Regions from separate parts of the Pantoea sp. S-LA4 genome, predicted to be linked through region 1. Evidence: predicted binding sites of a transcription regulator. Region 1 holds the regulator's gene; each other region holds the start of a gene.
The links. The regulator CRP, encoded in region 1, controls carbon source genes, mostly activating them, when cyclic AMP is high. The targets are predictions, from matches to a motif close to ATGTGANNNNNNTCACAT.

Region 2: a site for CRP is predicted at 3,127-3,144, ahead of yrbN (protein YrbN). Genes of this name have one in related genera too.
Region 3: a site for CRP is predicted at 1,554-1,571, ahead of ACX3P5_RS19260 (PTS mannitol transporter subunit IICBA). Genes of this name have one in related genera too.
Region 4: a site for CRP is predicted at 2,056-2,073, ahead of mlc (sugar metabolism global transcriptional regulator Mlc). Genes of this name have one in related genera too.

The regions. Positions count from the first base shown of each region.
Region 1 covers NZ_JBTLRC010000002.1:3,399,988-3,405,930, reverse strand. The annotation lists gene ACX3P5_RS16915 (aminodeoxychorismate synthase component II) at 1-487, shown strand, start outside; gene argD (bifunctional acetylornithine/succinyldiaminopimelate transaminase) at 569-1,789, shown strand; gene ACX3P5_RS16905 (YccS/YhfK family putative transporter) at 1,791-3,866, opposite strand; gene crp (cAMP-activated global transcriptional regulator CRP) at 3,924-4,556, opposite strand; gene ACX3P5_RS16895 (OsmC family protein) at 4,860-5,264, shown strand; gene ACX3P5_RS16890 (phosphoribulokinase) at 5,292-5,943, opposite strand, start outside.
Region 2 covers NZ_JBTLRC010000002.1:216,426-222,368, forward strand. The annotation lists gene pnp (polyribonucleotide nucleotidyltransferase) at 1-2,031, shown strand, start outside; gene nlpI (lipoprotein NlpI) at 2,161-3,045, shown strand; gene yrbN (protein YrbN) at 3,151-3,207, shown strand; gene ACX3P5_RS01920 (DEAD/DEAH family ATP-dependent RNA helicase) at 3,224-5,140, shown strand; gene ACX3P5_RS01925 (SDR family NAD(P)-dependent oxidoreductase) at 5,198-5,943, opposite strand, start outside.
Region 3 covers NZ_JBTLRC010000002.1:3,917,795-3,923,737, reverse strand. The annotation lists gene ACX3P5_RS19270 (gamma-glutamyltransferase family protein) at 1-373, shown strand, start outside; gene ACX3P5_RS19265 (DUF3053 domain-containing protein) at 555-1,271, shown strand; gene ACX3P5_RS19260 (PTS mannitol transporter subunit IICBA) at 1,713-3,647, shown strand; gene mtlD (mannitol-1-phosphate 5-dehydrogenase) at 3,740-4,888, shown strand; gene mtlR (mannitol operon repressor MtlR) at 4,953-5,498, shown strand; gene ACX3P5_RS19245 (YibL family ribosome-associated protein) at 5,604-5,943, shown strand, end outside.
Region 4 covers NZ_JBTLRC010000002.1:1,737,559-1,743,501, reverse strand. The annotation lists gene ACX3P5_RS09020 (MFS transporter) at 1-1,041, opposite strand, end outside; gene ACX3P5_RS09015 (LysR family transcriptional regulator) at 1,139-2,032, shown strand; gene mlc (sugar metabolism global transcriptional regulator Mlc) at 2,163-3,380, shown strand; gene bioD (dethiobiotin synthase) at 3,494-4,192, shown strand; gene ACX3P5_RS09000 (nucleobase:cation symporter-2 family protein) at 4,374-5,762, shown strand.

The DNA of each region.
Region 1 (5,943 bases):
CAACGATGCCATCACCCTGCAACAGATGGATGCGCTGCCGCTGACCCATCTGGTGATTTCACCTGGACCCTGCACGCCCAACGAAGCCGGTATTTCACTGGCGGCGATTCGCCATTTCGCCGGGCGGCTGCCGGTGCTGGGTGTCTGTCTCGGACATCAGGCGATGGCTCAGGCCTGGGGCGGCGAAGTGGTGCGCGCCCGCCAGGTGATGCACGGTAAAACCTCGCTGATCCAGCACAGCAACAGCGGCGTGTTCCGCCAGCTCAACAACCCACTCACCGTCACCCGCTATCACTCATTAATCGTCAAACGCGATACGCTACCCGACGCCTTTGAAGTCACCGCCTGGAGCCTGCGTGACGGCCAGCCCGACGAGATCATGGGAATCCGCCATAAAACCCTGGCGCTGGAAGGGGTGCAATTCCATCCTGAAAGCATTCTCAGCGAGCAGGGACACCAGCTGCTGCACAATTTCCTGACGCAATAGTTTGCCTTTGAGTGATTTTTTATGCATATTTTGTGATTATTATTTCACAGCAGCACAACAATCACTCAAAGGGAGTCACTCATGGCAGCTGAAAAAATTGCGGTCACACGGGAAACGTTCGATAACGTTATTTTGCCTGTTTATGCACCAGCGCAGTTCGTGCCGGTGAAAGGCAAGGGCAGCCGAGTCTGGGATCAGCAGGGCAAAGAGTATATCGACTTTTCTGGCGGCATCGCGGTGACTGCGCTCGGCCATTGCCACCCTGCGCTGGTAGAGACGCTGAAAAGCCAGGGCGAAACCCTGTGGCATACCAGCAACGTCTTCACCAACGAACCGGCGCTGCGCCTCGCCAGTAAGCTCATCAGCGCCACCTTTGCCGATCGGGTGTTTTTCGCCAACTCCGGTGCCGAAGCGAATGAAGCGGCGTTTAAACTGGCGCGCTATTACGCCTGCAAACGTCACAGCCCGTTCAAGAGCAAGATCATCGCCTTCCACAACGCCTTTCATGGCCGGACGCTGTTTACCGTGACGGTCGGCGGGCAGCCAAAATATTCTGATGGATTCGGTCCTAAACCGGCCGATATCGTCCATGTTCCCTTTAATGACCTGGATGCGGTGAAAGCGGTTATCGACGATCACACCTGCGCTATCGTGGTTGAGCCGATTCAGGGCGAGGGCGGCGTCGTGCCCGCCACGCAGGAATTTATGCAGGGGCTGCGTGACCTGTGCGATCAGCATCAGGCGCTGCTGGTGCTGGATGAAGTGCAGAGCGGCATGGGACGCAGCGGCAAGCTGTTTGCCTATGAGCATTACGGTGTGCAGCCCGATATTCTGACCTCTGCCAAAGCGCTGGGCGGCGGTTTTCCGGTCAGCGCCATGCTGACCACTAACGAGATCGCCTCGACTATGGCACCCGGCGTGCACGGCACGACCTATGGCGGCAATCCGCTGGCCTGCGCCATTGCGGAAACGGCGCTGGATATTATCAATACCCCTGAGGTGCTGGAAGGCGTTGATCTCCGGCGTCAGCAGTTTGTCAGCGCGCTGCAGGCGATAGATGCAAAATACGATCTGTTCAGCGACATTCGTGGTAAAGGCCTGCTGATTGGCGCGGCGCTGAAGCCGCAACACGCCGGCAAGGCGCGTGACATTCTGAATGCCGCCGCCGCGGAAGGCGTGATGGTGCTGGTGGCTGGCACCGACGTGATGCGTTTCGCGCCTTCACTGATCATCGAGCCCGCCGATATCGAAGAGGGTATGCGTCGCTTTGCGACCGCCGTCGGTAAGGTGATCGCCGGCTGATTTAGTTTTTGCGTAACCGTCTGATCAGCCAGCGGCCATGCTGTGGTCGCTGGCTCCACGCCAGCGATGAAATGGTGTGCATCACGCTCAGATGATCCAGAATGCGGCGCACATGCTGCTCCAGCACCGTCACCGGCCCTTCATTAATATTTTCCAGCTCATCCAGCAGATTGACCTGCGAACTGGCACCATCATATTCCAGCCGCTGCTGGCAACGTTGCAGCGCAATTTCGCACGACTGCAGATAGCGCTCCGCCAGCGTGGCGGTCAGCATGGTATGTTCCCGCGCCAGTATCGTCATCGCATTGATGTGCTCAACAATGAACTGGCTATGGGTGACCCACAGCCGCATATCCTTGAGATACTGGGCGTTAAAAGCCGGTTCCTGCATCGCCTGGTTCAGGGAGTTAAACAGCGCATTGTGCGCCTGATTAACCCGCACCCGCTGATAAGCGAGCTTCTCCGGCGACTGTTCCGCGCCCAGCAGCAGCCGCAGCGCATCCTGGTAAGTTTCCAGCGCGTCATGGGCGTTCTGTCGCAGCAAGCCGCTCTGCCACTGCGGCCAGAGCCACAGCATCCCGCCGAAGGCGATCAGGCAGCCCATCAGGGTATCCATCAGGCGCGGCAGCAGGAACTGCGCGCCATTCAGCGACAGCAGTTGCAGCGAGTAGACCGCCGTCACCGTGAAGCCAATCATCGACCAGCCGTAAAACTGGCGGGTAAAGCGGTAGCTGATAAAAGTGATCACCAGCATGATCATCAGCACCAGCGACTCCGGTACTGCGAGACGTAAGGTGGCGGCGGCAATCACCAGTCCGACAAAAGTGCCCAGCGCCCGGTGCTGAATACGAACCCGGGTGGCGCTGTAGCCGTTCTGGCTGACGAACATAATGGTCATCAGAATCCAGTAGGGCTTCGGAATATTGAAAAACAGCGCCAGCGCACTGCCCAGCATCAGCATCACGGCAAAACGACCGGCGGTGCGCAGTGCAGACGAACGCCAGGAAAGATAACTGCGCAGCGCCGGCAGCAGCGGCAGACGGCGCTGGCGATCGGCCATCAGGTCACGCTGATAGAGCGGCTTTTGCGTACGCAGCACCCGCGCGATGCGGTTAAAGTGATAAAGACAGAAATTTCCCACCGGATTATCAGGATGCTGGCGGGCAATTTTTTCCAGCGCGCCGAGCTGCTTCTCCATGCCAAACCGATCGGGTAACTGGTGATAGAGAATGTTATCCGCCAGCACCCGTAAGCGGGCCGAGATGGTCTGAGCATTCCAGCGGATCACCGCTTCCGCATGGCTCTGCTCCACCAGTTTCTGCACCTCTTCCGGCTGATGCAGGCTGACCGAGATATGTTCCTGCAGATCCAGCGCCACCTGAAAAGCACGGGTCAGCCGCTTATGGCTGTGATCCCGACTGGCGGACAGCATGTGCATCTGCTGGTAACAGGTGGTGATCAGATCGACCACTTTTTGCTGACGCGCCAGCAGCGGTGGCAGGGCCTTTTCCGGATCGGTCAGCTGGGTCAGCAGGGTATATTTGGCGTCGCAATAGTTGGCCAGTTCACGGTAGATCAGGCTCAGGCTTTCGCGCATCGGCTGCTCTTTCCACAGCCAGAACCAGAACCAGTTAAACAGCCCGTACCACAGCGTGCCGGCGATATAGAGCAGCGGCGGTACGTAGATCGGCATACGGCCAATCAGACTCAGCGTGAAGATGGCGGCGATCAGCGAGCCCGGCAACAGACGGCCGTGCAACGGGCTAATTTCACCGGTGACGCCCAGCAGCAGCGGCATCGCGAACAGAATCAGCGGCAAAGGAATCGCGTGCAGCGTCAGCCACTGAATCAGAAAACTGCCGAGCGCAAACAGGCTGCCGCCAACAATCAGGCGTTTGAAGAAACGTTTATGCGGGGTATCCAGACCGGCGATATTGCAACAGGCGGGGACTAACGAGAACAGCAGACCTTTTTGCAGGTCGCCAGCCAGCCAGCCCAGCGCCACTGGCAGACAGAGCACCAGCGTTTGCCGCAAGGCGTAATTGACTTCAGGATGGTAAATAATTCGACGCCACATCGGCCCAACACAAACAATAACGGCGCGATGTTGCCATCACGCCGTGGGTGACAGGAATTAGCGGGTGCCGTAAACGACGATGGTTTTGCCGTGTGCGGAGATCAGGTTCTGATCTTCCAGCATCTTCAAAATACGGCCCACGGTTTCACGTGAGCAACCAACGATTTGGCCAATTTCCTGACGAGTAATTTTAATTTGCATGCCGTCGGGATGCGTCATGGCATCTGGCTGCTTCGCCAGGTTAAGCAGAGTCTGAGCAATGCGTCCGGTGACGTCGAGGAAAGCGAGGTTACCCACTTTTTCAGACGTAACCTGCAGGCGACGCGCCATCTGCGACGAGAGTCGCATCAGGATATCGGGGTTAACCTGGATCAGCTGACGGAATTTCTTGTAGGAAATCTCCGCCACTTCGCACGCGGTTTTCGCACGTACCCAGGCGCTGCGCTCCTGACCTTCTTCGAACAGGCCAAGCTCGCCAATAAAATCGCCCTGATTCAGGTAAGAAAGAATCATCTCTTTGCCTTCTTCATCTTTAATCAGAACCGCGACGGAACCTTTCACGATGTAGTAAAGCGTTTCTGCTTTTTCACCTTGGTGAATCAGCGTACTTTTGGATGGATACTTGTGAATATGGCAATGGGACAGGAACCATTCGAGTGTAGGGTCTGTTTGCGGTTTGCCGAGAACCATTCGCTATTATCCTCTGTTGTAATCGTGCCCAAAATACAGGGGGCAGTTTTCCCTGTCAGGCGATGAAAGCTTCAAGCGTTTCCCTTACAGGAAATTATTCGGGCTGCATTCGGCGCAGTGCGCATCATTCTTCCCGGCTTCGCCATCGGGTGACGAAAAATATTTTCAGCACTGTTTGTAGCACAGCTTTTGCCGACTGTCTTCTGTTGTCTCGCTTCAGCTAACAGCGGATTTCTCTGGATTGCTGTTTACCAGGCGAAAGCGTACTCTGACGGCAAAACCGCATATTCTGGAGCGAAAATCATGCAGGCAAGAGTGAAATGGGTAGAAGGGCTGACATTCCTCGGTGAGTCGTCGTCCGGCCATCAGGTATTAATGGATGGCAATTCGGGTGATAAAGCGCCCAGCCCAATGGAGATGGTGCTGATGGCGGCGGGCGGATGTAGCGCCATCGACGTGGTTTCAATTCTGCAAAAAGGCCGCAACGATGTGGCTGATTGTGAAGTGAAACTGACCTCAGAACGTCGTGAAGAGGCGCCGCGAATCTTTACGCACATCAACCTGCACTTTATCGTTAGCGGCAAAGCGCTCCAGGATAAAGCGGTCTCACGCGCGGTGGATCTTTCTGCAGAAAAATATTGCTCGGTTGCCATCATGCTGGGCAAAGGCGTCACCATTACCCACAGCTATGAAGTGATCGAACGCTGATCTCTGCGGGGGCCGCTCTGCGGCCTCTTATTCTATTCGCTTGCCTTCCACCAGTCGCTTCACCAGTGGTCCCATGATCAACTCCATCGCCAGCCCCATCTTTCCGCCCGGCACCACCAGCGTATTAATGTGCGAGATAAACGATCCCTGCAGCATCGCCAGCAGGTAAGGGAAGTCGATATCGTCCAGCGCCTGGAAGTGGATCACCACGAAACTCTCATCCAGTGACGGAATAGCACGGGCGGCAAACGGGTTCGAGGTATCCACCGTCGGCACGCGCTGGAAGTTAAGGTGAGTGCGCGAGAACTGCGGCGTAATGAAGTTGATGTAATCTTCCATCGAGCGCACCACCGAGTCCATCACCGCTTCCCGCGAATGGCCGCGTTCGCTGGTGTCACGCACCAGCTTCTGAATCCACTCCAGGTTGACAATTGGTACCACGCCGACCAGTAAATCGACATGCTCAGCCACGTTATGCTGGGCGGTCACCACGCCGCCGTGCAGTCCTTCGTAAAACAGAATATCGGTGTTTTGCGGCAGCGGCTGCCACGGCGTAAAGGTACCGGGTACCTGATTCCACGGAACGGCTTCGTCATAGGTATGCAGGTATTTACGCGACTGGCCCTCACCGTTGAGCCCATACTGTTTAAAGCTCTGCTCCAGCAGGCCAAAGTCATTG
Region 2 (5,943 bases), 3.2 Mb from region 1:
GACGATACCGCGGTGTTCGTCACCGTTGTAGGTCAGAAAAAATCTAAACCAGGTCAGGACTTCTTCCCACTGACCGTAAACTATCAGGAGCGTACTTACGCTGCTGGTCGTATCCCGGGTAGCTTCTTCCGTCGCGAAGGCCGCCCAAGCGAAGGCGAAACGCTGATTGCGCGTCTGATTGACCGCCCGATTCGTCCGCTGTTCCCGGAAGGCTTTGTTAACGAAGTTCAGGTTATTGCAACCGTGGTTTCCGTAAACCCACAGGTTCACCCGGACATCGTGGCCATGATCGGTGCGTCTGCTGCGCTGGCACTTTCTGGCCTGCCATTTAACGGCCCAATCGGCTCGGCGCGCGTCGGCTATATCAACGATCAATATGTGCTGAACCCAACGGCCGATGAACTGAAACAGTCTCGGCTGGATCTGGTGGTAGCCGGTACGCAGAATGCCGTTCTGATGGTGGAATCTGAAGCTGAGATCCTGTCAGAAGAGCAGATGCTGGGCGCCGTGGTCTTTGGCCACGATCAGCAGCAGGTTGTTATCGAAAACATTAATGCACTGGTTGCCGAAGCGGGCAAACCACGCTGGGACTGGCAGCCAGAAGCCGCCAACACCGCGCTGATTTCTCGCGTGGCTGCGCTGGCTGAATCGCGTATCAGCGATGCTTACCGCATCACGGATAAGCAGGAGCGTTATACCCAGGTTGGCGTGATCAAAGATGAAACTATCGCTGCGCTGCTGGCTGAAGATGAAACACTGGATAGCGCTGAAATTGGCGATATCGTTCACAGCCTTGAAAAGAATGTGGTTCGTACCCGCATCCTGAACGGCGAGCCGCGCATCGACGGTCGTGAGAAAGACATGATCCGTGGTCTGGATGTGCGTACAGGCGTGCTGCCACGTACTCACGGTTCTTCGCTGTTCACCCGTGGTGAAACGCAGGCGCTGGTCACCGCAACGCTGGGTACCACCCGCGATGCGCAGAACCTGGATGAGCTGATGGGCGAACGTACCGACAGCTTCCTGTTCCACTACAACTTCCCTCCGTACTCTGTTGGTGAGACCGGTATGGTTGGCTCGCCTAAGCGTCGTGAAATTGGTCACGGTCGTCTGGCGAAGCGCGGCGTGTTGGCCGTGATGCCAAAAGCGGAAGAATTCCCGTACACCGTTCGTGTGGTGTCTGAAATCACCGAGTCAAACGGCTCCTCATCAATGGCCTCTGTCTGTGGTGCCTCACTGGCGCTGATGGATGCAGGCGTTCCGATCAAGGCTGCTGTTGCCGGTATCGCGATGGGTCTGGTGAAAGAAGACGAGAAGTTTGTGGTTCTGTCTGACATCCTCGGCGACGAAGATCACCTTGGCGATATGGACTTCAAAGTAGCCGGTAGCCGTGAAGGTATCACCGCGCTGCAGATGGACATCAAAATCGAAGGCATCACGCGTGAAATCATGCAGGAAGCGCTGAACCAGGCCAGGGGTGCGCGTCTGCACATTCTCGGCGTTATGGAACAGGCTATCAGCACGCCGCGTACTGAGATTTCTGAATTTGCGCCACGCATTTACACCATCAAAATCAGCTCTGACAAGATCAAAGATGTGATCGGTAAAGGCGGCTCAGTGATTCGTGCACTGACCGAAGAGACTGGCACGACGATCGAAATCGAAGATGATGGCACAGTGAAAATTGCTGCGACCGATGGTCTGAAAGCGAAAGAAGCCATTCGTCGTATCGAAGAGATCACCGCAGAGATCGAAGTGGGCCGCATTTACAGTGGTAAAGTGACCCGCATCGTTGACTTCGGTGCCTTCGTCGCTATCGGCGGCGGTAAAGAAGGTCTGGTTCACATTTCTCAGATCGCTGATAAGCGCGTTGAGAAAGTGACTGACTATCTGCAGATGGGTCAGGAAGTTCCGGTTAAGGTGATGGAAGTTGATCGCCAGGGCCGTGTCCGTCTGAGCATCAAAGAAGCGACAGAATCTAAGCCGCAGACTGAAGAAGCTGCAGCGGTGAGCACACCTGACGCGGAATAAGTCGTTGCTGATTTGCCTCTCCTTGCCTGGCAGGGAGAGGCGTTTGTGTCATCGCGAGGGCGGGAATCCTTGTGCACAGCAGGCGGGTAACAGGATGGTTATCCCAATGTTTGTATTCGGGAGTGGGAAATGAAGCCTTTTCTGCGCTGGTGTTTTGTTGCGACAGCTTTGACGCTGGCAGGATGCAGCAACTCCAATTGGCGTAAGAACGAAGTTCTTGCAGTACCTCTACAGCCCACACTGCAGCAGGAAGTGATTCTGGCGCGCATGGAACAAATTCTTGCCAGTCGCGCCCTCACCGATGATGAACGCGCACAGCTGTTATATGAGCGCGGAGTGTTGTATGATAGTTTAGGTCTGCGGGCATTAGCGCGGAACGATTTTTCGCAAGCGCTGTCTATAAGACCAGATATGCCAGAAGTGTTTAACTACTTAGGCATATATTTAACGCAGGCGGGCAACTTTGATGCCGCCTATGAAGCGTTTGATTCTGTACTTGAGCTTGATCCAACTTACAACTATGCGCATTTAAACCGTGGTATCGCCCTCTATTACGGCGGTCGATACAAGTTAGCGCAAGATGATCTGCTGGCGTTTTATCAAGACGATCCTAACGATCCTTTCCGCAGTCTGTGGCTCTATCTCGTTGAACGTGAGATGGATGTCGACAAGGCAAAAGTCGCGCTTCAACAGCGTCACGACAAAGCGGTCAGAGACCAATGGGGATGGAATATTGTCGAGTTCTACCTGGGTGACATCAACGAAAAGTCGTTGATGGAAAGTCTCCAGGCGGACGCAACGGATAACACCTCGCTCGCTGAACATCTCAGTGAAACCAACTTCTATTTAGGTAAGTACTACCTAAGTCTGGGGGAGAAGGACGACGCGAAAGCGTTGTTCAAACTGGCGGTGGCCAACAACGTCAATAACTTTGTTGAACACCGATACGCATTGTTGGAACTGGCGCAACTCGGCCAGGCACAAGACGATTTATCAGAATCTGACCAGCAATAGCTGACGAACTTTAATTGCCTGTAAAACCTGTCAAGTCATCATCTTCAGGGATGAGGGCTTTTCTGTTCGTCAAAACTTCTAATTTGAGCCGGTTCACACTTTTTGATGAAAATGACTGAAAGTTTTCACGACGAGTTATGTAGACTGGCCGCCGCAATCTAAGAGGCACGTGTACTACATGACTGATATTCAAACCACTTTTGCTGACCTTGGCCTGAACGCCGACATCCTTGAATCACTGAATGGCATGGGCTACGTTAAGCCATCCCCAATCCAGGCTGAGTGTATTCCTCACCTGCTGGCGGGCCGTGACGTGTTAGGCATGGCGCAGACCGGGAGTGGTAAAACTGCGGCCTTCTCGCTGCCGCTGTTACACAACATTGATCCTACTGTTAAAGCGCCACAAATCCTGGTGCTGGCACCGACCCGCGAACTGGCGGTACAGGTTGCTGAAGCAGTTACCGAATTCTCTAAACATATGCGTGGCCTGAACGTGGTTGCCCTGTACGGCGGCCAGCGTTATGACGTCCAGCTGCGCGCACTGCGCCAGGGACCTCAGGTTGTCGTGGGTACGCCTGGTCGTCTGCTTGACCACCTGAAACGCGGCACGTTAGATCTCTCTAACCTGCGCGGCCTGGTGCTGGACGAAGCGGATGAAATGCTGCGTATGGGCTTCATCGAAGACGTTGAAACCATCATGGCGCAGATCCCAGCCGATCATCAGACGGCGCTGTTCTCGGCTACCATGCCGGAAGCGATTCGCCGCATTACTAAACGTTTCATGAAAGATCCTCAGGAAGTGCGTATTCAGTCAAGCATGACGACGCGTCCTGATATCAGCCAGAGCTACTGGACCGCTTACGGTCGTAAAACAGATGCGCTGGTTCGCTTCCTTGAAGCGGAAGACTTTGATGCTGCCATCATCTTCGTGCGGACTAAAAACGCAACGATGGAAGTGGCTGAAGCGCTGGAGCGCAGTGGCTATAACAGCGCCGCGCTGAACGGTGACATGAACCAGGCACTGCGTGAGCAGACGCTGGAGCGCCTGAAAGATGGTCGTCTCGACATCCTGATTGCGACTGACGTTGCGGCCCGTGGCCTGGACGTTGAGCGTATCAGCCTGGTCGTTAACTACGACATCCCGATGGATGCAGAATCTTACGTTCACCGTATCGGCCGTACCGGTCGTGCGGGCCGTGCGGGTCGCGCCCTGCTGTTCGTTGAGAACCGCGAGCGTCGTCTGCTGCGTAACATCGAACGTACCATGAAGCTGACTATCCCTGAAGTTGAGCTGCCAAACGCAGAACTGCTGGGTGAGCGTCGTCTGGCCAAGTTTGCCGCTAAAGTTCAGCAGCAGCTGGAAAGCAGCGATCTGGATCAGTACCGTGCGCTGCTGGCTAAAATGCAGCCAGAAGAAGAGATGGATCTGGAAACGCTGGCAGCTGCACTGCTGAAGATGGCACAGGGCGAACGTCCTCTGATTCTGCCACCAGAAGCACCGCGTCCGGCACGCCGCGAATACCGCGATCGTGACGAGCGTGATGGCCGTCGTGACAGCCGTGAAGCGCGTGACTCACGTGGTCCACGTGAAAGCCGTGATGGCGACCGTCCACGTCGCGAACGTCGTGACGTTGGCGAAATGCAGCTCTACCGCATTGAAGTGGGTCGCGATGATGGTGTTGAAGTTCGTCACATCGTTGGCGCTATCGCTAATGAAGGCGACATCAGCAGCCGTTACATCGGTAACATCAAGCTGTTCGGCACCCACTCAACCATCGAGCTGCCGAAAGGCATGCCAGGCGATGTGCTGCAGCACTTCACCCGTACCCGTATTCTGAACAAGCCGATGAATATGCAGTTACTGGGTGATGCACAGCCGAACGAAGGCCGTGGCGATCGTCGTCCAGCCGGTGGTGGTGAGCGTCGTGGTCCTGCAGGTGCAGGCGCGGGCGCAAACCGTGAAGGTGGTCGTCGCTTCTCTTCAGAACGCCGTGAAGGTGGTCGTGAAGGCGGACGCAGCTTCAACCGTGAAGGCGGTCGTGGTCCACGTCGTGAAGATGGCGGTGCCGCAGCACCACGTCGTCGTGACGCATAACAGACGCTAAGTCGTGATAAAAAGGGAAGCCTTCGGGCTTCCCTTTTTTTGTCTCTGTCAGGCGCCGCCGCTGATCATCACGCGCTCGCCGCTGACATAAGCAGACTCCTCAGACGCCAGAAACAGCGCTACCTGCGCAACATCCTCCGGCAGACCAAAACGTCCCAGCGGCGTCGCCGCCAGCATTTGCGCCTTTAGCTGCGGGCTGAATTTCTTCGCTGCCAGCAAACCTTCGGTCAGAATCATGCCCGGCGCTAATGCGTTGACCCGGATATTTTTCGGACCCAGTTCACGCGCCAGACCTTGAGTCAGGGTATCGATAGCCCCTTTGGTGGCGGCCCACAGTACCGAGCCCGGCGTACTGTTTTTGCTGTTCAGGGCGCTGAGATTGATAATGCTGCCGCCGTGCGGCGGAAAGTGTTGAATCGCCTGCTGACACACCAGCAGAGTGCCGAGCAGATTGACGTCGAGCTGCTGGCGCATCGCCTCCAGCGTCAGGGCGGCAAAATCACCGTGATGAAAACTGCCGGCATTGTTAACCACAATATCGGGTGCGCCGAACTGCGCCACGGTGGAGGCAAACAGCCGCTCCACATCCCGCGGCTGTGAGACATCCGCCTGAACCGCCACGGCTTCGCTGCCCAGTGAGCGGATATCACTCACCACATCGGCGGCACCCGGCTCGTCCTGTCGATAGTTCACTATCACGCGCGCGCCAGCGGCGGCAAAAGCGATGGCGATCGCCGCGCCAATCCCTTTTGACGCACCCGTCACCAGCGCGACGCTGTTTTCCAGTGCTTTCA
Region 3 (5,943 bases), 520 kb from region 1:
CCACACCATTATTCCCGCCTTCGCGCTGGATGGTCAGGGTCAGCCGCTGATGTCGTTTGGCGTGATGGGCGGCCCGATGCAGGCGCAGGGGCATCTGCAACTGGCGCTGCGGATTATGCTGCATCGACAGAATCCGCAGGCGGCGATCGATGCGCCACGCTGGCGCGTGGTGCAGGGCCGTGAAGTGGTGTTTGAATCGACACTCGATCGCAATACCCTCAGCACCCTGCGCCGCATGGGACACCATGTGGTACTGGAAGATCCGCTGAGTAACTATAATTTTGGCGGCGCCCAGGCGATACTCCGCGATCCGCAGGGCTTCTATATTGCGGCGACCGAAAGCCGTAAAGATGGACAGGCGCTGGTCTTCTGACGCCGCGCCAGGCCGCAGCGGTGCACCGATTCAGCCGTTATCGGGTTGACGCGCACTGTGGCCGGACAGTGCAGCCGCATCTCACTGATGGTTTCACATTGTGCCGTGACGCGGGTTTGTTCTATTCTTTAGGCCATTCTTACCTGGACATCAGCCAGTTTCACCGACAGGAGTTGAACGTATGGCTTTAGGACTCACACGCCTCTGGGCGCGCGGCGCTATTGTAGTCGCTGGCGCGCTGATCGTGCTGCAACTCACCGCTTGCGGTGATAAAGAGGGCGAGCAGCGCAAAGCATTTACCGATTTTCTACAGAATACCGTGATGCGCAGTGGCGAGCACCTGCCGAGCCTGAGCGAAAATCAGAAGCAGAGCTTTGGTAAATTCGCCAGTGATTACGCCATCCTGTATGGCTTCTCGCAGCAGGCAAATAAGGCAGTCGATCAGGGGATGCGTCCGGTAGTCGATGAGCTTTCAGCCATTCGCGTGCCGCAGGATTACCTCAGCCGTCGCGATTCGCTGCGCCAGGCGAACAGTGCGCTGGTGATTGTCACCCAGCAGATCGAAAGCGCCAAAATGCAGGCAGACAGCAGTAAAGCCGCGCTGAAGCAGGAAGACGAACTGAAAAAAGTCTACGATACCGCCTATAACAAGGTGGTCACCGTGCCGGCGAACCAGCTGATCCCGCTGCTGCCACAGCTGCAGGCGCTGAGCCAGGCGGCGGTGCAGACCGGTGATTTCCTGCAAACTCAGGGCACCCGCGTCAGCTTTAATGAGGGCGGCGTGCAGTTCCCGACCCAGGAGCAGGCGTCACAGTACAATGCGCTGATGAGTACCTTATCAGCCAATGCCCAGGCGCTGACCCAGGCGCAAGCGGCCGTTCAGGGTGGTTTACAGTAAGCACATCAAGCGGCAGGCGTTGATCGCCTGCCCTTTTCCCTTCCGGTTTGCCGCCTTTCTTTCCCTGCTTTTCTGTGGCCTGACGAAACTGTGATCGGGCGCATTTTTGACCAAAAATAGTTTGTGATCTAAGTCACATAGTTATAACAAACTGCTGCCCGCCATTTGTGACCAGAGTCACAAACAGACCGGTTTTGCGGTTAAAATCTGCCCACCTACAGATTATTCTGAGTTAATTTTGTGACATCGATCACTAAAAACACCCCCGCACCCACCTGGATTACGTGATCTAAATCACACTTCTTCTGACCGCTACGCAGCGTCATATTCGCGTGATAGAGTCCGGCTGCATACAGTAATACCACCGGCTGACTGTCGGGGTGGCTAAACAAAAACAAGCGCGCTCTCCTATTGCAGCGCGTCTCAATAAGGGGTGGGTTTATGTCCTCATCAGTGAAGGTCAAAGTACAAAGCTTTGGTCGCTTTCTGAGTAATATGGTGATGCCGAATATCGGGGCGTTTATCGCCTGGGGTATCATCACTGCACTGTTTATTCCAACTGGCTGGATCCCTAACGAAACGTTAGCCAAACTGGTTGGCCCGATGATCACCTATCTGCTGCCGCTGTTGATCGGTTTTACCGGTGGACGTCTGGTGGGCGGCGACCGCGGTGGCGTGGTCGGTGCTATCACTACCATGGGTGTGATTGTCGGTGCTGACATGCCGATGTTCCTTGGCTCGATGATTGCCGGTCCGCTGGGCGGCTGGGCGATCAAGTCGTTTGACCGGGCCGTTGACGGCAAAATCAAAAGCGGCTTCGAGATGCTGGTCAACAACTTCTCTGCCGGCATTATCGGTATGCTGCTGGCGCTGCTGGCGTTCCTGGCTATCGGTCCGCTGGTTGAAGGTCTGTCACACATCCTTGCGGCGGGCGTCAACCTGATGGTGCAGAATAACCTGCTGCCATTAACCTCGATCTTCGTTGAACCGGCGAAAATCCTGTTCCTGAACAACGCCATTAACCACGGCATCTTCTCGCCGCTCGGCATTCAGCAGGCCAGCGAAGCGGGCAAGTCCATTTTCTTCCTGATTGAAGCGAACCCAGGTCCGGGCATGGGCGTGCTGATGGCCTATATGTTCTTTGGTCGCGGCAGCGCGAAACAGTCGGCCGGTGGTGCAGCCATTATTCACTTCCTCGGCGGCATCCATGAGATCTACTTCCCGTATGTGCTGATGGCACCTCGTCTGCTGCTGGCAGTGATCCTCGGCGGTATGACCGGCGTCTTCACCCTGACGCTGCTCAACGGCGGTCTGGTCTCCCCTGCTTCACCGGGCTCCATCCTGGCGGTGCTGGCGATGACGCCAAAAGGCGCTTACTTCGCCAACATTGCGGCCATTGTGGCAGCCTTCGCCGTCTCCTTCGTGGTCTCTGCCATCCTGCTGAAAACCAGCAAGGTGAAAGAGGATGACGATATCGAAGCCGCGACGCAGCGCATGCAGGATATGAAAGCCCAGTCTAAAGGTCAGTCTGCAGCAGGCGCCGCGGTTGCCAGCGATGCCATGAGCGTTGAGCTGAACCATGTGCGTAAAATCATTGTCGCCTGTGATGCCGGTATGGGTTCCAGCGCTATGGGTGCTGGCGTACTGCGTAAAAAGGTGCAGGATGCCGGTTTAAGCAACGTATCGGTGACCAACACGGCAATTAACGCCCTGCCGGGTGATGTTGATCTGGTGATTACTCACCGCGATCTGACCGAGCGCGCGATTCGTCAGGCACCTCATGCGCAGCATATCTCGCTGAATAACTTCCTCGACAGCGCGCTCTACAGCACCCTGACCGAGCGTCTGGTGGCGGCGAACCGCAGCGAAGTACACCGTGAAACGGTGAAAACGGCGCTGTCAGACAGCTACGACGAAGGTAATGCGCACCTGTTTAAACTCGGTGCTGACAACGTCTTCCTCGGCCTGAGTGCCAGCAACAAAGAGCAGGCGATCCGTTTCGCCGGTGAACAGCTGGTAAAAGGCGGCTATGTTGAGCCGGAGTATATTGAAGCGATGCTGGCGCGTGAAAAACTGACGCCGACCTACCTTGGAGAGTCAATTGCGGTGCCGCACGGTACGGTCGAAGCGAAAGACCGCGTGCTGAAAACCGGCGTGGTGTTCTGCCAGTATCCGGCAGGCGTGCAGTTCGGTGATGATGCCGAAGATGTGGCACGACTGGTTATCGGTATTGCCGCCCGCAATAACGAGCATATCCAGGTGATTACCAGCCTGACCAACGCGCTGGACGATGACCGCGTGATTGAAACGCTGGCTAACACCACCAGCGTACAGGAAGTGCTGGATCTGCTGTCAGGCAAACCGCTCACCGCGTAAGCTAATGGTATTTTCCCTGGGGCGGTCAGGCCCGTCCCGATTCCTGGGGCGGGCGTGCCCGCCCCATCGTCATTTGATATGGGTCAAAAATTATGAAAGCGTTACATTTCGGAGCAGGAAACATTGGTCGGGGCTTCATCGGTAAATTACTGGCGGATGCAGGTATCGAACTGGTTTTTGCTGATGTGAATCAGGCAGTGCTGGATGCACTCAACGCGCGTCATGAGTATCCCGTTCATGTGGTTGGCGAGCAGGCCAAAGTGGAAATGGTCAAAGGCGTCAGCGCGGTCAACAGCACCAGCGACGACATCATTACCCTGATCGCTGAGGTGGATATGGTCACCACGGCGGTCGGCCCGCAGATTCTGGAGCGTATTGCAGGCAGTGTGGCTAAAGGTCTGGCAACACGCAGCGACAACGGCAACACCCGTCCGTTAAACATCATCGCCTGTGAAAACATGGTGCGCGGCACCAGCCAGCTGAAACAGCATGTGCTGAAGGCACTGCCGCAGCAGTATCACGCCTGGCTGGAACAGCATGTCGGTTTTGTGGATTCGGCGGTCGATCGCATCGTACCTCCCTCTGAGGCGGGCAGCAGCGATCCGCTGGAAGTGACGGTAGAAACCTTCAGCGAATGGATTGTTGATAAAACCCAGTTCAAAGGCGATCTGCCGGCCATTCCGGGCATGGAGCTGACGGATAACCTGATGGCGTTCGTCGAACGTAAACTCTTTACCCTCAATACCGGTCATGCCATCACCGCCTATCTCGGCCAGCTGGCGGGTCATCAGACCATCCGTGATGCGATCCTGGATGAAAAAATCCGGGCGACGGTTAAAGGCGCGATGGAAGAGAGCGGCGCGGTGCTGATTAAGCGTTACGGTTTTGACGCGGATAAACATGCGGCCTATATCCAGAAAATCCTGGGTCGCTTTGAGAACCCTTACCTGAAAGATGACGTTGAGCGCGTTGGCCGCCAGCCGTTGCGTAAGCTGAGCGCAGGCGATCGCCTGATTAAACCGACGCTGGGCACGCTGGAGTACGGTTTACCGCACGCCTGTCTGGTGCAGGGCATTGCCGCCGCGATGCACTATCGCAGCGATCAGGACCCGCAGGCTCAGGAGCTGGCTGCCCTGCTGGCAGAAAAAGGTCCACAGGCCACGCTGGCGGAAATTTCCGGGCTGGATGCCAACAGCGAAGTCGTGACGGCTGTGGTGAGCGCCTGGCACGCTATGGCATAATGCGCGCGTGTTAGTGACGCAAGCCGGGCGCAGTTCGCCTGCGCCCAACGGCGGTATCAACCTTATGCAGGCAATAATGGAAGAGAAGCAAGCTTTTGAAAACCGGGTGCTTGAGCGCCTGAACGCCGGTCGCTCGGTGAGAAGCTTTCTGATCGCCGCTGTTGAGCTATTGGCTGAAGCGGTCAATTTGCTGGTATTGCAGGTATTCCGCAAAGATGATTATGCCGTCAAATACGCGGTGGAACCGCTGTTACTGGGCAATGGTCCGCTGGGTGAACTGTCGGTGCGGCTCAAGCTGATTTACGGACTCGGCGTCATCAGCCGGCACGAATATGAAGATGGTGAACTGCTGCTGGCGCTGCGTGAGGAGCTGGATCACGACAGTGGCGATTATCGTTTTACCGACGATGAGATTCTCGGTCCGTTCGGTGAGCTGCACTGCGTGACGGCCTGGCCGCCTGCGCCGGTATTTAACACCGACGACGCGGAGCTGCGCAGCATGCAGCAGCAGCGCTACCTGCAGATGGTACGATCTACCATGGTGCTGTCGCTCACCGAACTGATTTCCCGCATCAGCCTGAAGCAGGCGTTCAAAAAGTCCGCCAGTTAAATCCTGTCAGGTGCCGGGCCGGTGCCTGACATCGCCATAACCTAACCGGGAACATACGCCAGATTTGGTGTATCCTTTGCCTGTTTTCCTCAACGAGTTGTTGTCATGAAAGAGCAAGAAAAAAACGAAATCAAACTTCTCAGCGATAAGCTGGACGCCCTGAACCGCAAAGAGCCGCAGTTACTGGAATCGGGTGATGTCGAGAAACTGGGCGCGCTGCTGAAAGAGAAAGAGACGCTGGTCATTGAGATTGAGCGTCTGCGCGGTCAGCGGGTTGAAAAACTCAGTGCCGAGGCGCAGAAGCTGCAAAAAATGGGCTTCAGCCGCGAAATTACCAAGAAAGAGCAGGCAAATCTGGGCGCGCTGAAGAAAAGCGTGCGCGGCCTGGTGGTGGTGCATCCAATGACCGCGCTGGGACGTGAGATGGGGCTGACCGCGATGACCG
Region 4 (5,943 bases), 1.7 Mb from region 1:
CACCGCATGAGCAGCAAAAAAGCCGGCGGTGAATAGCATCATGCCAGGCAGAATCAGCCACAGCGAATTAAATGCAGTGAACAGCAGGCCTGCCAGCATAATCGCGGTGGCACCGAACATCACCGGGCCACGGCCCATCCGGCCGGTTAACGCACCCGCTTTGGGGGAACTCCAGGAACCGGTGAGGTAGACCACTGACAGCAGGCCCACAACGGCCTGACTCAGGTGCCAGGGCGCAGCCAGCAGGCGATAGCCGATGTAGTTAAACAGGGTGACGAACGCGCCCATCAGCAGAAAACCTTCAGCAAACAGCCACGGCAACCCTTCATCGCGCCAGTGCAGGCGAAAATTAATCAGCAGGTTGCGCGGGCGCAGCGAGGTGGCGCGAAAATGGCGCGACGGTGGCAGGATTTTCCAGAACATCAGCGCCGAGGCCAGTGAAAAACAGCCGATAACCGCAATCGCAACGCGCCAGGAGTAGAAGTCAGTCAGAACGCCACTCAGCAGGCGACCACTCATGCCGCCGATTGAGTTGCCGCTGATATAGAGCCCCATCGAGAACGCGACAACCCGCGGTGACATCTCCTCGCTCAGATAGGTCATGCCGACCGCTGCGACGCCGCTCAGTGACAGCCCCATCAGCGCGCGCATAATCAGAATGCCGTGCCAGCTGGTCATGGTGGCGGAGATCAGCGTACAAATCGCCGCCAGCATCAGGGCGGTCACCATCACAGATTTACGCCCGACAGCATCAGAGAGCGGCCCGGTTACCAGCAGGCCGAGCGCCATCAGCCCGGTGGAGATAGAGAGCGACAGGCTGCTGGCCGCTGGCGACACGCCAAACTGCTGCGACAGCACCGGCAAAATCGGTTGCACACAATAGAGCAGGGCAAAGGTCGCCAGACCGGCTGAAAACAGGGCCAGCGTGACGCGCATAAATTGCGGCGTACCGCGGGTAATCCAGCCTGATGAGGCTGGTGAGGCTGTCGGTCTGCCGGCAACCTGATCCTCGACGGTAGCGGCCTGAGTAGTGCGACTCACGATCTTTCCTTTAGTGATAAAAAAACCTGTCGTCAGCTTAAAAAAGGGTGATTATGATGTCTAATATATTAATAATCTCAAATAAGACGTTTAACATATGAATATTGAGCTGCGTCACCTGCGCTACTTCATTGCCGTGGCCGAAGAATTGCATTTTGGCCGGGCGGCGTTGCGACTGAATATCTCTCAGCCACCCCTGAGCCAGCAGATTATTCAGCTGGAAAATGAGACCGGAGCCCGTCTGTTTAATCGCACTAACCGCAGCGTGCAGCTGACGGCTGCCGGACAGCAGCTGTTGCAGGATGCCCGCGCAATCCTGTTGCAGGTTGAACAGGCGTCAGATCGGGCGGCACGGCTGCATCGCGGTGAAGAGGGCGAACTGCGCATCGGTTTTACCTCTTCGGCACCCTTTACCGCAGTGGTGTCAGATGCGCTCTACCAGTTCCGTCAGCGCTGGCCGCAGGTGCATATTCAGATGCAGGAGATCAATACCCGTCAGCAGCTGGCACCGCTTCATGATGGGCGGCTGGACCTCGGGGTGATGCGCAACACGCCTTTACCGGCGGATTTACGCCACCAGCTGCTGCTGAGCGAGCCGCTCTATGCGGTGGTGCACTGGGCCCATCCGCTGGCGACAGCAGAGAAAATCTCCGTTGCCGCGCTGGCGGCTGAGCCTTTTGTCTTTTTTGATCCCCAGGTCGGCACCGCGCTCTACAGTGAGATTCTGGCGCTGCTGCACCGTTATCAGATCAAACCCTACATCACCCAGGAAGTGGGCGAGGCGATGACTATTCTGGGACTGGTGGCGACCGGGTTAGGCGTGTCGATTTTGCCAGCCTCTTTTCGCCGGGCGCAGCTGGCGGATGTGGTCTGGCTGCCGCTGGAAGAGCGCGATGCCCTTTCCGAGCTGTGGCTGGTCTGGTCCGCAGAGCGCGAAATAAATGAACAGATGCGCCATATGATGGCGTTGCTGCAGCAAAATAAGGCGTAACTTCGGCCAGTCTCCACGACAATATGTGCGATAAATCACATTTCTAATCAAATATTTGACGCTGCCGCCTGATCTGCCTCACCATGACGCATGTTTATTTAGAAGCGCGAAAATAACCGGGAGCAGGGTTGTGAATCTGGACAGTCAACCTGGCCATATTGACCAAATTAAGCAAACCAATGCAGGCGTCGTTTACCGATTAATTGATCAATACGGTCCTATTTCGCGCATCGAACTTTCCCGACGCGCCCAGCTTGCGCCGGCCAGTATCACCAAGATCGTCCGTGAAATGCTGGATGCCCATCTGGTCCAGGAAACGGAGTTTCAGGAGCCAGGTAGCCGGGGTCGTCCGGCGATTGGGCTGATTCTGGATACCGATGCCTGGCACTATCTGGCGATTCGCCTTCATCGCGGTGCCATGACCTTTACCCTGCGTGACCTTAGCAGCCGCGAACTGGCAGAAGATACGCTGCCGCTGCCGGACGAAGCGGCGCAGCCGCTACTGACCGCGCTGATTGAACAGGTTGACGCCTTCTTTATTCGTCATCAGCAGAAGCTGGAACGCCTGACCGCCATCGCGGTCACCCTGCCGGGCTTAATTAACGCCGCCTCTGGCGTGGTGCATCGCCTGCCGGGCTATCAGGTGCGTGACATGCCGCTGGGTGACGCGCTGGCAGCCCGTACCGGCTTACCGGTGTTTGTGCAGCATGATATTTCCGCCTGGACGCTGGCCGAATCGCTGTTCGGTGCTTCTCGCGGCGCCGAAGATGTGATTCAGATTGTGATTGATGAAACGGTAGGGGCTGGCGTTATCAGCGGCGGTCAGCTGCTGCATAAACGCGGCCGGGCGCTGGTGGAGATCGGCCATACTCAGATCGATCCTTACGGTCAGCAGTGTTACTGCGGGAATCATGGCTGTCTTGAGACGGTCGCCAGCATCGGCAGTTTGCTGGCGCTGGCTGCTCAGCGTCTGCCGACCCAGCCCGACAGCCTGCTTAATCAGCAGCCGCTGACGCTGGCATCGCTCTGTGAGGCGGCCCAGGCGGGCGATCGGCTGGCACGCGATACCATCGCCAGCGTCGGGCATCATGTCGGGCGAATCCTGGCGATGATGGTCAATATCTTTAATCCGCAACAGATTCTTATTGGTTCGCCGCTGAATGCCGCGGCAGAGGTGCTGTTTCCGGCGGTCAGCAACACCATTCTGCAACAGTCTCTGCCGGCCTACAGTGCCGTTATCCAGCTGGCACCCACCGCCTTTAGCGAGCCAGGCACGCTGGGTGGCGCGGCGCTGATTAAGGACGCGCTCTATAGCGGTTACCTGTTAGTGAAGCTATTGCAAGGTTAAGCCAGACTAATCTTGCGCTAACGCAATCTGTTCTCATCAACCATTCCTTAAAATGCCGCTTATCCGCACGGTTAATCGTCGATTAGCCATTAACGGTTTAAGAGGAGAGTGGAGTGAAGAGACTATTCGTTACCGGCACCGATACCGCAGTGGGTAAAACCGTGGTGTCACGCGCCCTGTTACAAAGTTTTATCAAGGCAAACTTCAGTGCGGTCGGGTACAAACCCGTGGCGCGCTGCGCAGTGAAAACCGCTGACGGCCTGCGCAATAAAGATGCGCAGGTGCTGCAAAGCGCGTCCTCTGTGGCATTGCCGTATCAGGCCATCAATCCGCTGCTGTTTGAAGAGCAGGAAATCTCAACCCACAACGGCCCGATTATTGATTATGACGCTCTGACTCAGGGCTTAACCAACCTGACGCAGCAGGCGGACCGGGTGGTGGTCGAAGGCACCGGCGGCTGGCGTAGCCTGATGAACGATGCGCGGCCGCTCTCCTGCTGGGTCATCGAGCAGCAACTCCCGGTGGTGCTGGTGGTTGGCATCCAGCCGGGCTGCATCAGCCATGCGCTCTTAACGGCAGAGGCTATCCTGCAGGATGGATTACCGCTGGTTGGCTGGGTTGCTAACCGCATCAATCCGGGGCTGGCGCAGTACAGCGACATTATAGAAGTGCTGCGTGAAAAAATTCGTGCGCCACTGCTGGGTGAACTGCCTTATCTGCCGCGTGCAGAGCAGCGCGATCTGACGCCCTATATCGATATTTCACTGCTGGATCGGCCTGACCTGCACGCTGTGAGTGCAAAGATCGCCTGATCATGAAACAAATTAACTCATATCTGCCGGTAGTGAACGTAACGTTGCAGGTTGATTACCGGCGTGTCACAAAAATATTATCTTAAATATTCAATCACCTGGCGGGAAAAGCGAGGTGAGGCTGACGTGATGGCGTAAAAAATGCATTAACTCCGCTAATAACTGTTGCCGGAGCACCATCATGTCGCAATCGCACGAGAAAGGTTTGTTGTACGGACTTGACGCCCGTATTGGTCCCGTCCCGGCGTTTTTCGCCGCCTTACAGCATCTGCTGGCCAGCGTCGTCGGGATCATCACGCCGCCGTTAATTATCGGTTCGGTGCTGGGTCTGCAGGCCTATATCCCTTATCTGATTAGCATGTCCCTGTTTGTTTCAGGCCTGGGGACATTCCTGCAGGCCAGGCGTTTTATGGGCGTCGGGGCGGGCATGATCTGCCTGCAAGGCACCAGCTTTGCCTTTCTTGGCGTGCTGATATCGGGCGGGCTGATGGTGAAAGCGCGCGGGGGATCGCCTGAAGAGATCCTGGCGATGCTGTTCGGCTGCAACCTGGTGGCGGCACTGATCCCGATTCTGATCAGCCGCTGCGTGGGTCAGTTACGAAAAGTGCTGACGCCGGTGGTGACCGGCACGGTGATTACTCTGATCGGTATCAGCCTGATTAAAGTCAGCATTACCGACTGGGCTGGCGGACACAACGCCCGCGATTTTGGCGCGCCGGGCAATCTGGCGCTGGGTGGGCTGACGCTGCTGGTGATTGTGGCGCTGAACCGTTCGCGCAACCGCTGGGCGCGCCTGATTGCGGTCGTGACCGGTATTGTGGTCGGCTGCATTGCAGCAGCATTAACCGGCCATCTGCAGCTGAAAGCGCCTGACAGCAGCGACTGGCTGGTGCTGCCCGCCTTGTTTAAGTTTGGCTTTGCCTTTGACTGGACCCTTTTCCTGCCGATTGCGCTGGTCTCGGTCATTGCCGTGATTGAGGCGGTAGGGGATCTCACAGCGAATTGCCTGATTTCACAACAGCCCATCAGCGGCGCGGCGTTTCAGCAGCGGCTGCAGGGCGGTATCGTCGCCGACGGCCTGAGCTGCGTGCTGGCTGCGATCTTCTCGGCCTTTCCCAACACCACCTTTGCGCAAAACAATGGCGTGATCCAGATGACCGGTGTCGCCAGCCGTTATGTCGGGATGGTTCTGGGCATGATGCTGGCGCTGCTCGGCCTGTTCCCGGCGATTGGCTCACTGTTGCAGCAAATCCCGCCGCCGGTACTGGGCGGGGCGACGATTGTCATGTTCGGCAGCGTGGTTGCGGCGGGCATCCGGGTGATGACGCAAACGCCATTAGGCCGTCGTGAGATGCTGATCGTGGCGGTGTCGTTTGGCGTCGGTCTGGGCGTTGAAGCGGTGCCGGAGGTGCTGAAGCAGCTTCCGCCACTGATCAATACCTTGTTTGGTCATGCGGTGACCACTGGCGGACTGCTGGCGATCCTGCTGAATATGGTGCTGCCAGACGAGGCGCGTGCCGAAACGGCGTCAGAGGCGTCAGCGCTGAGCGGCAGCGAAGAACAGGCATAACCTTTTAACAGCACGCACTGAAGCTCAGAGCAGGTTGATGCCGCTCCGGGGCAGGCAATCCGCAGCGCTGTACAGAATGAAGGAAAGCCCGCAGCACGCGGGCGAAAGGCGGGGCGGCACAGGATGTGCCATCCCGGCGGTCCGTCAGGCAGAATAAAGTGAAGGTACCGCGCGATGACCG